Regions from separate parts of the Bradyrhizobium sp. WSM471 genome, predicted to be linked through region 1. Evidence: predicted binding sites of a transcription regulator. Region 1 holds the regulator's gene; each other region holds the start of a gene.
What was found. Region 1 encodes PhoB, which activates phosphate uptake and scavenging genes when phosphate is short. Its sites were predicted from a motif close to TGTCATNNANCTGTCAT; they were not measured.
Positions count from the first base shown of each region.

Region 1 (4,187 bases):
CCTTTATCCAGGCCAGCGCGCCACCGGTCAGCTCATGCTCGACCAGACCAATATCCTCGACGGCAAGCTGGACCTCAATCTGCTGCGCGCCCGCGTCGGCATGGTGTTCCAGAAGCCGACGCCGTTCCCGATGACGATCTACGAGAACATCGCGTTCGGCATCCGTCTCTATGAGAAGATATCGAAGTCCGAGATGGACGGCCGCGTCGAGAAGGCGCTGCGCGGCGGCGCACTGTGGAACGAGGTCAAGGACAAGCTCAACGCCTCCGGTCTGTCGCTCTCCGGCGGCCAGCAGCAGCGCCTCTGCATCGCCCGCACCGTCGCGGTGCGGCCCGAGGTGATCCTGTTCGACGAACCCTGTTCGGCGCTCGACCCGATCTCGACCGCCAAGGTCGAGGAGCTGATCCAGGAGCTGTCCGAGGACTACACGATCGCGATCGTCACCCATAACATGCAGCAGGCGGCGCGCGTCTCCGACAAGACCGCCTTCATGTATCTCGGCGAGCTGATCGAGTTCGACGATACCAGCAAGATCTTCACGTCGCCGACCGACCGGCGCACGCAGGATTACATCACCGGCCGGTTCGGCTAGGAGACGCGACATGGCTTCCGAACATACCGCAAAGGCTTTCGACACCGACCTCCAGGAACTCACCCGCCTGGTTGCGGAGATGGGCGGGATCGCCGAACGCATGATCGTCGAGTCCGTCGACGCACTGATCCGCCGCGACGTCCCGCTCGGGCAGCGCGTCGTCGCCACCGACACCGAGCTCGACGCGCTGCAGAAGCGCATCGAGGAGCGCGCGGTGCTCACCATCGCCCGCCGCCAGCCGATGGCGGTCGATCTGCGCGAGATCGTCGGCGCCATGCGCGTCGCGACCGATCTCGAGCGCATCGGCGACCTCGCCAAGAACATGGGCAAGCGCGTCGCGGCGCTGGAGACGGACTTCCATCCGCTCAAGCTGTTCCGCGGCCTCGAGCACATGACCGACCTCGTGCAGCAGCAGGTCAAGTCGGTGCTGGACGCCTATGCCGCGCATGATCTGCCGGCGGCGATGGCGGTGTGGAAGGGCGACGAGGAAGTCGACGCCATCTGCACCTCGCTGTTCCGCGAGCTCCTCACCTACATGATGGAGGATCCGCGCAACATCTCGTTCTGTATTCACCTGATGTTCTGCGCCAAGAACATCGAGCGGATCGGCGACCACGCCACCAACATCGCCGAGACCGTGTTCTACATGATCGAGGGCCAGGCGATCACCGACAAGCGGCCGAAGGGCGACATGACGACCTTCGCCAACACGGTACCGAACACTTAAGGAGCGACGACCCGATGGGCGCACGCATTATGGTGGTTGAGGACGAGGAAGCCCTGACCGAGCTTCTCCGCTACAACCTCGAAGGCGACGGCTATGACGTCGAGACGGTGATGCGCGGCGACGACGCCGACACCCGTCTCAAGGAGCACATTCCCGATCTGATCGTGCTCGACTGGATGCTGCCGGGCCTGTCAGGCATCGAATTGTGCCGGCGGCTTCGCACCCGTCCCGAGACCAAGCAGCTCCCGATCATCATGCTCACCGCGCGCGGCGAGGAGAGCGAGCGGGTGCGGGGTCTTGCGACCGGCGCCGACGATTACATCGTCAAGCCGTTCTCGGTGCCGGAGCTGCTGGCGCGCGTGAAGGGCCTGCTGCGGCGCGCAAGCCCCGAGCGGCTCGCCACCGTCCTTGCTTTTGGCGACATCGAGCTCGACCGCGACAAGCGCCGCGTGGCGCGCTCGGGCCGGCCGATCGATCTCGGTCCGACCGAATATCGCCTGCTGGAGTTCTTCCTGGAGCACCCGGGGCGGGTGTTCTCGCGCGAGCAGCTGCTCGACAGCGTCTGGGGCCGCGACATCTATATCGACGAGCGGACCGTCGACGTGCATATCGGCCGCCTGCGCAAGCTGCTCAATCTCGGCCGCGAGCAGGACCCGATCCGCACCGTCCGCGGCGCCGGCTACGCGCTGGATGATCGCTTCGCGAAGGCGGAGCAGGTGTAGGGTTGCAGGCTTGAGGTTCTCAGCCGTCATCCCGGACAAGCGAGCGAAGCGAGCGCTGATCCGGGACCCATAACCACAGGGAGTGGTTTGGCGAAGACTCGGAGTGACCCCTTTCGCGCAACAACTGCGTGCTCGGAGTATGGTCCTGGCTTTCGCCAGGACGACACTCCAATTGAACTGTCTTCGCGCGACGACTTGCCGTGATTAGCGCGGACCCGGCTTCACCGGTGCGCGGCGCCGATCCGACGCCGGCTGGTACGCGACGCGCGAGTGCTGGGCGCAATAGGGCAGGCCGGACAGCGCCCTTCCACCGCAGAAGAAGAAGTCCGGGCTGGAGGGATCGCCGACCGGCCAGTGGCAGGTCGCCTCGTTCAATTCCAGCAGCGACAGCCGCTGGCTCATTGGCACCACGTTGTCGTAGGTGACCGGATCCGGCTCCGCCTCGACCTCAAACGCCTGCGCCAGCGCGGTGTTGCCGCGCGAGATCGGGCGGCTCACCCGCATCATGTGCTGCGCGGGGCGCGCCTTGCGCGGCCGCGGCGCTGCCGATGATGGGCTCTTGGCGCGGCCCGAAAGGCCGAGCCTGTGCACTTTGCCGATCACGGCATTGCGGGTCACATTGCCGAGCTCCGCCGCGATCTGGCTGGCCGAAAGTCCGGCCTCCCAGAGCTTTTTCAGCTGCTCGACGCGATCATCGGACCAGGTCAAAACCGTCATTGCACCCTTTCCCTCGCTGCGCGCCAGCCATCCTGGGGCCTCGCAGCGAATGCCTAAGCCTTCAAAAACCCGTGCCGCCAGAATCCCTTAAGGCTCGCCGGGCGCGTCTTGAACGCCCGAACGTTTACGCCGGTACATAAGGACTTAAAGATCAGAACCACTGCACGAGATGTCGTATCTGACAATCCAAACGCTACAATATGGCGTGACTCCCGCGCAAGAGTCCGCCGACTCGCTTCCACATGTTCCGTGGCTAAATCCCGCAAAATCGGCACCGCAAGACTACGGATTCAGCGTTTCGCGAGGCTTTCCGGGCGGCATTGACACCCGTTTCACCAGGCCTAAGATAGTCGTGCGTGCCGCCCTCAAGAGGCGGCACGTTTCGTTTTCCGGGCCGGTCGATGGTGCGTTGCGCAATGCACGCTCACGCCGTCCGCAACATTCAAGTGACCGTCATGACTAACAGCGCAGCGCCGCATTTGCTCCCCGTTTTCGCCAGGTCCGACCTCGGTTTCGAGCGTGGCGAAGGCTGCTGGCTGATCGCGACCAACGGCGAGCGCTATCTCGATTTCACCTCCGGGGTGGCGGTGAATGCGCTTGGCCATGCCCATCCGGCGCTGGTCGCGGCGTTGCAGGAGCAGGCCACGAAGCTCTGGCACATGTCGAACCTGTTCCAGAGCCCGGACGGCGAAAAGCTCGCCGCGCGCCTGTGCAATGAAAGTTTCGCGGACTTCGTGTTCTTCTGCAATTCCGGCGCCGAAGCGCTGGAATGCGTGATCAAGGTCGTGCGCCGCTATCACGCGGCAAAGGGCCATCCAGACCGCTATCGCATGATCACCTTCGAAGGCGCCTTCCACGGCCGCACGCTGGCGACGCTGGCCGCGACGGGTTCGGCAAAATATCTCGAAGGTTTCGGCCCTCCGATGGAGGGCTTCGACCAGGTTGCGCATGGCGATCTCGACGCGGTGAAAAAGGCGATCGGTCCGCAGACCGCCGGCATCCTGATCGAGCCGATCCAGGGCGAAGGCGGTGTGCGTTCGGCAACGCCCGCCTTCTTGAGGGCGTTGCGCCAGCTCTGCGACGAGAAGGGTTTGTTGCTCGCCTTCGACGAGGTGCAGACCGGCATGGGCCGCACCGGCGATCTGTTCGCGTACCGCCGCCTTGGCGTCGAACCCGACGTGATGTCGCTGGCCAAGGCGCTCGGTGGCGGCTTTCCGATCGGCGCCTGCCTTGCGACCGCGGAAGCGGCGTCCGGCATGACGCCGGGCTCGCACGGCTCGACCTTCGGCGGCAATCCGCTCGCGATCGCCGCTGCGAACGCCGTGCTCGACGTCATGCTCAAGCCCGGATTCTTCGACCACGTGCAGAGGATGTCGCTGCTGCTGAAGCAGAAGCTCGCCTCCGTGATCGACCGTCATAGCGATGTCGT
Region 1 is NZ_CM001442.1:7,514,902-7,519,088, reverse strand. It holds gene pstB (phosphate ABC transporter ATP-binding protein PstB) at 1-592, shown strand, start outside; gene phoU (phosphate signaling complex protein PhoU) at 603-1,319, shown strand; gene phoB (phosphate regulon transcriptional regulator PhoB) at 1,334-2,041, shown strand; gene BRA471DRAFT_RS34410 (GcrA family cell cycle regulator) at 2,246-2,758, opposite strand; gene BRA471DRAFT_RS34405 (aspartate aminotransferase family protein) at 3,214-4,187, shown strand, end outside.

Region 2 (4,187 bases), 2.0 Mb from region 1:
CGATGTTGACGAGCAGACCGACGAGCGCGGTCAGCGCGAACAGTCGATGGCCGAACAGCGACAGCGGCAACATCGGCTGCGCCGCACGGCTCTCGCGCCAGACGAAGAGCACGGCAAGAATTGCGGCTGCGACGAAGGCCGCGACCACGGCTGGATGTTCCCAGCCAAGCGCGCCACCTTCGATGATCGCTCCGGCGAGCGCTCCCAGCGCGCCGATCGCGGCAAGCTGGCCGGGCAGGTCGATCTCGCGCGAGCGCGCCCGCGTCGTTTCGCTGGCGCAACGCCAGCTGAGCCACAGGCCAACGAGCCCGACCGGGAGATTGACCAGGAAGATCGCGCGCCAGCCGACCAGTGTGATCAACGCGCCGCCGACGAAGGGGCCCGCGGTGAGCGCGAGGCTCGCACCGGCGGCCCAGATCGCGACGGCGCGGCCGCGCTCGCGGTCGTCCGGATAGGCATGATTGAGCAGGGCAAGAGAATTTGGCACCAGGATCGCCGCCCCCAGGCCCTGGACCAGCCGCGCCCCAATCAGCACGGTCGCATTGGGCGAAAACGCACAGGCGAGCGAGGCCGCGGTGAAGATTGCGAAACCCGCCATGAAGACGCGCTTGGCGCCGATGCGGTCGCCGAGCGCGCCGGCCGTCAGGATGAAGGCGGCAAACGCAATGGTGTAGGCGCTGACAACCCATTGCAGCTCGGCGACGCCGCCGCCGAGCGTCCTGCCCATCGCGTCGAGCGCGGTGTTGACGATGGTGACGTCAAGCTGCACCACGCCATAGCCGAGGCTCATCGCGGCAAGGGTGAGTGACGTCGCAAGGCGGGAGCCGGCATGCGGCACGCCGGCTTCGAAGGCTTCGTATCTGGCGGTGCTGACTCGCATGCTGCCATCTCGGTTGCAGCCCCATGCGAACGATATACGCTTCCCGCTCGCCGCCATATTACGACAAGGATCGAATGATGGATGCGGGACGGATGGCCTCATGTTCGAGCGTCGCGCGGATGACCGCGCGACGCTCTATCCTGATCCTGGCTACGCCTCGCCCTAGCTGGCCGCGCGCAGGTTCACCTTGCTCTCGGCGATCGTGGTCAGCTTTTTGTCGGTGGCCTTCTCCTCCTCGAGCGTCTTGGCGAGCACGCTGGCGCAGTCGTTGCGGCCGAGTTGCTTGGCCCAGGCGATCAGGCTGCCGTAGCGGACGATCTCGTAATGCTCCGCCGCCTGTGCCGCGTTGATCAGCGCGGCGTCGAGCACCGCCTTGTCGGCGACTTCGCCGGCGGTCTCGTCGGCTTCCTCGATGATGCCGTCGATCGCGGGGCAATCGACCGCCTTTACCTGCGCACCGTGCATCTTGAACACTTCCTCGAGGCGCTTGACGTGCTCCCTGGTTTCTTCGAGGTGCGTCAAAAAGCCCTGCTTCAGCTGCGGATCGGTCGCCTTATCCGCCATTTTCGGCAGAGCCTTGGTGAGCTGCTGCTCGGCGTAATAGATGTCCTGGAGCTGATGCACGAACAGGTCGTTCATGGTTTTGATGTCTTTTGTGAACAATCCCATCGGTCCGATCCTCTCGGGTTGTGGGAACACGGAGGCACCGGCTTGCAGGAGAAGCCGGTTATTCCGCCATGTTCGATTGCTGATGGGGCACTAACCAGCGCACGGCATCGTCGTTCCAAAAAAGCCCGCATCCCTTGCGCTGGAACAATGCCGGCCGTGCAGGATCTGAAATCATGTCACGGACGGACGCGACCGGTCCCACGACTCATATGCTTAACGCGCGTCCGATGTGAACCGCGTATGACAAAGTGGCTGGCCCAAGCCAGAACCTATCCTTGTCAAGGGCTGCACAAGTTACTGTTTTTGCCTTAAATGAGCTACATCATGCCTAGCGATCCAAGCCCACATCGGGCACTGATCGCATCCGACCGGCCAATGTCTGGCCTGGTCGGTCTTGCCCCCCGCCGGGAGGATGAATGCACGGACTGCTGACCGCGCTGAAGCGCGGCTTCAAGAGATGGATCGGCTGGCGGCGACTCGGCGTCGCGGCGAGCGTCTTCATCATTGCGTTCGCGATCACCACGCTGGTGCGGACCCTGAAGGGCATCGACACCGGGGTCATCCTGACCGCATTGACCGAGATCCCCCGCGGTAATATCGGGCTCGCGGCGATCTGCGTATGCTTCGCGTTCTGTACGCTGACCTTCTACGACTTTTTTGCACTGCGAACGATCGGCAAGAAGCACGTGCCCTATCGCATCGCAGCGCTCTCCAGCTTCACGTCCTATTCGATCGGCCACAATATCGGCGCCACCGTCTTCACCGGCGGCGCGATCCGCTTCCGGATCTATTCGGATTACGGGCTGAATGCGATCGACGTCGCAAAAATCTGCTTCCTGTCGGGCCTGACCTTCTGGCTCGGTAACATCTTCGTGCTCTCGATCGGAATGACGATCCATCCGGATGCCGCCTCCTACATGGATCAGCTGCCATCGTCGATCAACCGGCTGATTGCGATCGGCGGCCTCGCCTCGATCGGCGCCTATCTGGTCTGGCTGTGCATGGGCGAGAAGCGCCGCGAGCTCGGCCAAAAGGGCTGGAAGGTGGTACTGCCGTCAGCGCCGCTGACGCTGGTGCAGATCCTGATCGGCGTCGTCGATCTCGGATTCTGTGCGCTGGCGATGTACCTTCTGGTGCCGGCCACTCCGCAGATCGACTTCCTGTCGCTCTCCGTGGTGTTCATTTTGGCGACTTTGCTCGGCTTCGCCAGCCACGCCCCCGGCTCGCTCGGCGTGTTCGACGCCGCCATGCTGGTGGCGTTGCCCGAATTCGGCCGCGAACAGCTTCTGGCCACGCTCCTCGTCTTCCGCATCCTCTATTTCGTGATCCCGTTCGGTCTTGCCATCTCCATCATGGGCACACGCGAGCTCTGGATGAATGTGGTGGAGCCCTGGCAGGAGCGCCGACGGCTGGCGGAGGCCTGCGCGCAGGCCAACCTGCCCAAGCAGGTGGCAGCGATGGAGCGCGAGCGGTCGCTGCGGCAGGCCAGCAAACGCTGAGCATGATCCGGAAAAGTGCGAAGCGGATTCCGAGAGGATCATGCTCCAACATAGTCCGCTAGACGGCGGCCGGCAAAACCGTCAGACCAATGTTGCAGGCGGAAAGCAGCTCTCTTATTTCCGCCTCAACTTTGCCGTTGAAGACGCGGGCCATGATCCCTGTATCCCTTCGCCGTTTGCTCGCCGGTGCCCTGCTGCTCGCCGGGCTCCTCACCGCCCTGCCGCCGGAGCAGGCGGCCGCGCAAGACGCCGGCGCTCTGCAGATCAGCTGGGAGGTGCGCAACCGCTTCCGGCTGTTCCGCGAAGAGCGCGACTTCCTGCTCCATGTCGAGAATGCGCGTAACCGCAGCATCCTCGCCGCCGAGCAATCGCTGGAGCTCCAGAGCGAGGGCCGCGGCTGGGCCCGAAACATGGTCAACCGGCTCTGCATCGACCTCCAGGGCCGGGTCAACCAGCCCTGCACCCGCGACAACACGAAGGAAAATTACCTCACCCCCCTCGACCATCCCGTCACCGTGCGCCTCGCCGGCGCAGTGCCGGTCGGCGCCACCTGCGCCTGGTCGTTCGACGACGGCGATGGGCCGCAACAATCCACATTCGACTGCGCCGAGCCGGTCAATCTGCGGGTCCGCTACGGCAAGCAGACGGTTGCCAGCGTCGACGTCTCCTCCGGCTTCGATCCGACCCAGCGGGTCCAGACCGAGATCCAGGTCCGGGATATCTTCGTCGCTGGCCTCGGAGACAGCATCGCCTCGGGCGAAGGCAATCCGGACCGGCCGCTGGCACTGTCGGACGAAGGTTTTTGCTTCCGCTCCTATCTGGGCACCGCCGGCGCGCAGTATTACCGGCCGAGCCGCGCCGGCTTCAAGGGCGGCCGCGCCTGCGAAGCGCCGGATACGCTTGCCAACTGGCAGCGCTACAGCGCGCTCTGGTTCAACTCGCCTTGCCACCGATCGCTCTACAGCTACCAGGCGCGCACCGCGCTGGCGCTCGCGGTACGCTACACCCACGTCGCGGTGACCTTTTTGCCGCTCGCCTGCACCGGCGCCAGCATTAGCGACGGGCTGCTCGGCTCGCAGCGCGCCCGCGAATGCCCGCCCGGCAAGACCGGCGTCTGCAACACCAGCGTGAACGCGCAA
Region 2 is NZ_CM001442.1:5,547,759-5,551,945, forward strand. It holds gene BRA471DRAFT_RS25220 (MFS transporter) at 1-880, opposite strand, end outside; gene BRA471DRAFT_RS25225 (ferritin-like domain-containing protein) at 1,043-1,549, opposite strand; gene BRA471DRAFT_RS25230 (YbhN family protein) at 1,966-3,048, shown strand; gene BRA471DRAFT_RS25235 (hypothetical protein) at 3,201-4,187, shown strand, end outside.
Region 2: a site for PhoB is predicted at 1,779-1,795, ahead of BRA471DRAFT_RS25230 (YbhN family protein). Genes of this name have one in related genera too.

Region 3 (4,187 bases), 430 kb from region 1:
CGTCGTCGCGCTCCCACAGCACCAGCATCACCAGGTATTGCGGATAGGTCAGGCCGAGCCGGTCCAGCAGCGGCTTGTAGACGCGGTTGAAGGCATGCGCGGCCGAATAGATCGCGAAGCAGATCTGGTTGTCGAGGCGCAGCGGCGCGTCCGCTGCCGAATGTTTCCGGGGCATGGAGAATCTCACAGGACTTGCTTCCATTCTGGGGCCGGCCGTCGCCACATTCAATTGCGAACAATTAAATGTGAGGCGCCATAATTTCAATTGCGCGCAATCTAATTGCTTGCGATAAGGATCGCACCCCACCCGAAAACACAGGGAGACGAAAATGTCAGTGAACGTCCTCTACAAGACCAGCGCAAAGGCCACCGGCGGCCGCGACGGCCATGCTGCGACCCTCGATGGCGCGCTCGACGTCAAGCTCACCACGCCGAAGGAACTCGGCGGCGGAGGTGGCGCCGGCAACAATCCCGAGCAGCTGTTTGCGGCGGGCTATGCCGCCTGCTTCATCGGCGCGATGAAGTTCGTGTCCTCGCAGGGCGGCCCCAAGATTCCGGCCGACGCCTCCGTGACCTCGACCGTCGGCATTGGCCCGCGCGCGGCCGGCGGCTTCGGTCTCGACATCGACCTTGCCGTCTCGCTGCCGGGCCTCGCCCGCGCGGAAGCCGAGGCGCTGGTCGAGAAGGCGCACCAGGTGTGCCCGTATTCCAACGCGACGCGCGGCAATGTCGACGTTCGCCTGACGGTCGTCTGATCGGTTACGTGAAGCGGCTGGCCCGGGATCCCCCTCGGGCCGGCCGTTTCCCTTGATTTGCCATCCCGCGGGATGCGGCGAGAGGCCTGCATGACGCCCTACGCGGGAAGCCATTGCCGGCTCGGACGAACCTCGTTAGGCCTGTGATCAATGTCGACACAGGGGAAGCGAAGGCATGACTGAAGCCGCCGGTTCTGGAGCTGCCACGGGCGCAATGAGCGGCCTGCGCGTCATCGATCTCACGCGCGTGCTCGGCGGTCCCTATTGCACCCAGATTCTCGCTGACCACGGCGCCGACGTGATCAAGGTCGAGCCGCCCGCAGGCGACGAGGTGCGCGACTGGGGCCCTCCCTTCCACGAGGAGGACGCGGCCTATTTCATCGGCATCAACCGCAACAAGCGCTCGATCGGCCTCGACCTCGCCTCCGAGGGCGGCCGGACCGTGCTGCTCAAGATGCTGGAGAGCGCCGACGTCCTGATCGAGAACTTCAAGCCGGGCACGTTGGAGAAATGGGGCATCGGCAACGAGGTGTTGCGCGAGAAATTCCCGCGCCTCGTCCATTGCCGGATCTGCGGCTTCGGCGCCGACGGCCCGCGTGGCGGCAATCCCGGCTATGACGCCATCATCCAGGCCATGACCGGCATGATCGCGGCGACCGGCTCGCCCGAGAGCGGACCGATGCGGATCGGCGTGCCGCTGGTCGACATCGGCACCGGCCTCTATGCGGCGATCGGCATCCTGATGGCGCTGTCGGAGCGTCAGCGCTCGGGCCAGGGCCAGTTCCTGGAGACCACGCTGTACGAGACCGGTCTCGCCATCATGCATCCGCACACCGCGAATTATTTCATGCACGGCAAGCCGCCGGCGCTCACCGGCAACGAGCATCCCAACCTCGTGCCCTATGCGATCTTCCCGACCAAGACCGACAACATCTTCATCGGCGTCGGCAATGACGGCACCTTCCGCAAGCTCGCCAAGGAGATCGGCAAGCCCGAGCTCGGCACCGATCCGCGTTTTGCGCGCAACAAGGACCGCATCGCCAATCGCGAAGCGCTGCGGGCCGAGCTCGCCACCGTGTTCAGCCAGCACGAGGCCGAGCCGCTGTGCAATCGCCTGCTTGCCGCCGGCCTGCCCGCAGGCCCCGTGCAGAAGATCGACCAGGCGTTGACCAACCCGCACACGATCGCCCGCGGCGATATTATCGAGAAGGACTGGTACAAGGGCGTGGCGTCGCCGATCCGGCTCGACCGCAGCAAGCCGAGCCTGCGTCGCCTGCCGCCGAAATTCAGCGAGCACGCGGCCGAGGTGCTCGGCGAATTCGGCTACACCAGGTCCGAGATTGACGCGATGGTGGAGCAGGGCACGGTCTGCGGACCCCAGCGCAAGCGCTGAGATAAGACGAAGATCGAGCCTCACCGTAGGTGCGCTCCCTCGCCCGCTTGCGGGAGAGGGTTGGGGAGAGGGTGTCTCCGCAACGGGACAATCCCCAAGCGGAGAGAGCCCTCACCCGCGCCTTCGGCGCGACCTCTCCCGCAAGCGGGAGCGGTTTTCGAGCCCGCAGCGGCATCGGCGATCTTCCACTGCCATTCCGCGATGACGTCCAATGCCGCACTGCGGCGCGGACGCTCCGTGCAGCGCGAACGGAGGGCGCTGCGCGCGCGGCATTCGCCTATTTGACGGCTTCCCTTTTGCCGCGCTTGCCGCTTTCGTTTCGGCCGCTTACACAGTCATGTGAACGTCATATGGCGCTGCTAGCGCAAGCGATCATTTTTGACGGCCCAAGAGAACGGCCAAGGGAGGTTTACTTGATGGCTCTTAGACACTTTGGAGCGGCTGCCGCTGTTGCACTCACGGTTGGCCTATCGGCCTCACCGGTCTTGGCCGCGACCGAAATCCAGTGGTGGCACGCGATGACCGGCGCCAACAACGACGTCATCGTCAAGCTCGCCACCGACTTCAACGCGTCGCAGAGCGACTACAAGGTGATCCCGACCTACAAGGGCAACTATCCCGATACGATGAACGCCGGCATCGCGGCGTTCCGCGCCGGCAACGCCCCGCACATCATGCAGGTGTTCGAAGTCGGCACCGCGACCATGATGGCCGCGACCGGCGCCGTGAAGCCCGTCTACAAGCTGATGGCCGACGCCGGCGAGAAGTTCGATCCCAAGATCTACCTGCCCGCCATCACCGGCTACTATTCGACGTCGAAGGGCGAGATGCTCTCATTCCCCTTCAACTCGTCCTCGACCGTGATGTGGGTCAACCTCGACGAGCTCAAGAAGGCGAACGTCGAGATTCCGAAGACCTGGCCCGAAACGTTCGAGGCCGCCAAGAAGCTGAAGGCTGCCGGTCATGACACCTGCGGCTTCTCCGGCTCCTGGGTCACCTGGGTCAATCTCGAGCAGCTCTCCGCCTGGCACAACGTTCCGCTCGCCAGCAAGGCCAACGGCCTCGACGGATTCGACACCGTGCTCGAATTCAACGGACCGCTTCAGGTCAAGCATCTCGAAACCCTGGTCGAGCTGCAGAAGACCAAGACCTATGACTATGCAGGCCGCACCAACACCGGCGAGGGTCGCTTCACCTCCGGCGAATGCCCGATCTACCTGACCTCGTCGGCGTTCTTCGGCAACGTCAAGGCGCAGGCCAAGTTCAACTTCACCGCCGTGCCGATGCCCTATTATCCCGACGTCAAGGGCGCACCGCAGAACTCGATCATCGGCGGCGCTTCGCTCTGGGTCATGGGCGGCAAATCGGCCGAGGAATACAAGGGCGTCGCGAAATTCCTGACCTTCCTCTCGGACACCGATCGTCAGGTCTATATCCACAAGGCCTCGGGCTATCTGCCGATCACCAAGGCTGCTTATGAGAAGGCCAAGGCCGAGGGCTTCTACAAGGATCAGCCCTATCTCGAGACCCCGCTGCTGGAGCTGACCAACAAGGAGCCGACCGAGAATTCGCGCGGTCTGCGCCTCGGCAACATGGTTCAGTTGCGTGACGTCTGGTCGGAAGAGATCGAGCAGGCGCTGGCCGGCAAGAAGACCGCCAAGCAGGCGCTGGATTCCGCCGTCGAGCGCGGCAACACGATGCTGCGGCAGTTCGAAAAGACCGCCGTCAAGTGAGGCAATGAGCGGCAGGCCGCGACCCGGCCTGCCGCCCTGCTGGCATCATGCAAAAGCAAGCCATTTTCCAGTCAAGGCTGTTACCGTACGCGCTGGTTGCGCCGCAGCTCGCGATCGTCCTGATTTTCTTCTATTGGCCGGCCCTGCAGGCGGTGATCCAGTCCTTCCTGCTCCAGGACGCCTTCGGTCTGTCGACCACCTTTGTCTGGTTCGAGAATTACATCGAGCTGTTCAAGGACGCGGCCTATTTCGAGGCGATCGTCCGGACCTTCTTGTTCTCGTTCGCCATCGCCGTCTCGTCGCTAT
Region 3 is NZ_CM001442.1:156,503-160,689, forward strand. It holds gene BRA471DRAFT_RS00690 (MarR family winged helix-turn-helix transcriptional regulator) at 1-175, opposite strand, end outside; gene BRA471DRAFT_RS00695 (organic hydroperoxide resistance protein) at 330-755, shown strand; gene BRA471DRAFT_RS00700 (CaiB/BaiF CoA-transferase family protein) at 931-2,148, shown strand; gene ugpB (sn-glycerol-3-phosphate ABC transporter substrate-binding protein UgpB) at 2,565-3,881, shown strand; gene ugpA (sn-glycerol-3-phosphate ABC transporter permease UgpA) at 3,929-4,187, shown strand, end outside.
Region 3: a site for PhoB is predicted at 2,482-2,498, ahead of ugpB (sn-glycerol-3-phosphate ABC transporter substrate-binding protein UgpB). Genes of this name have one in related genera too.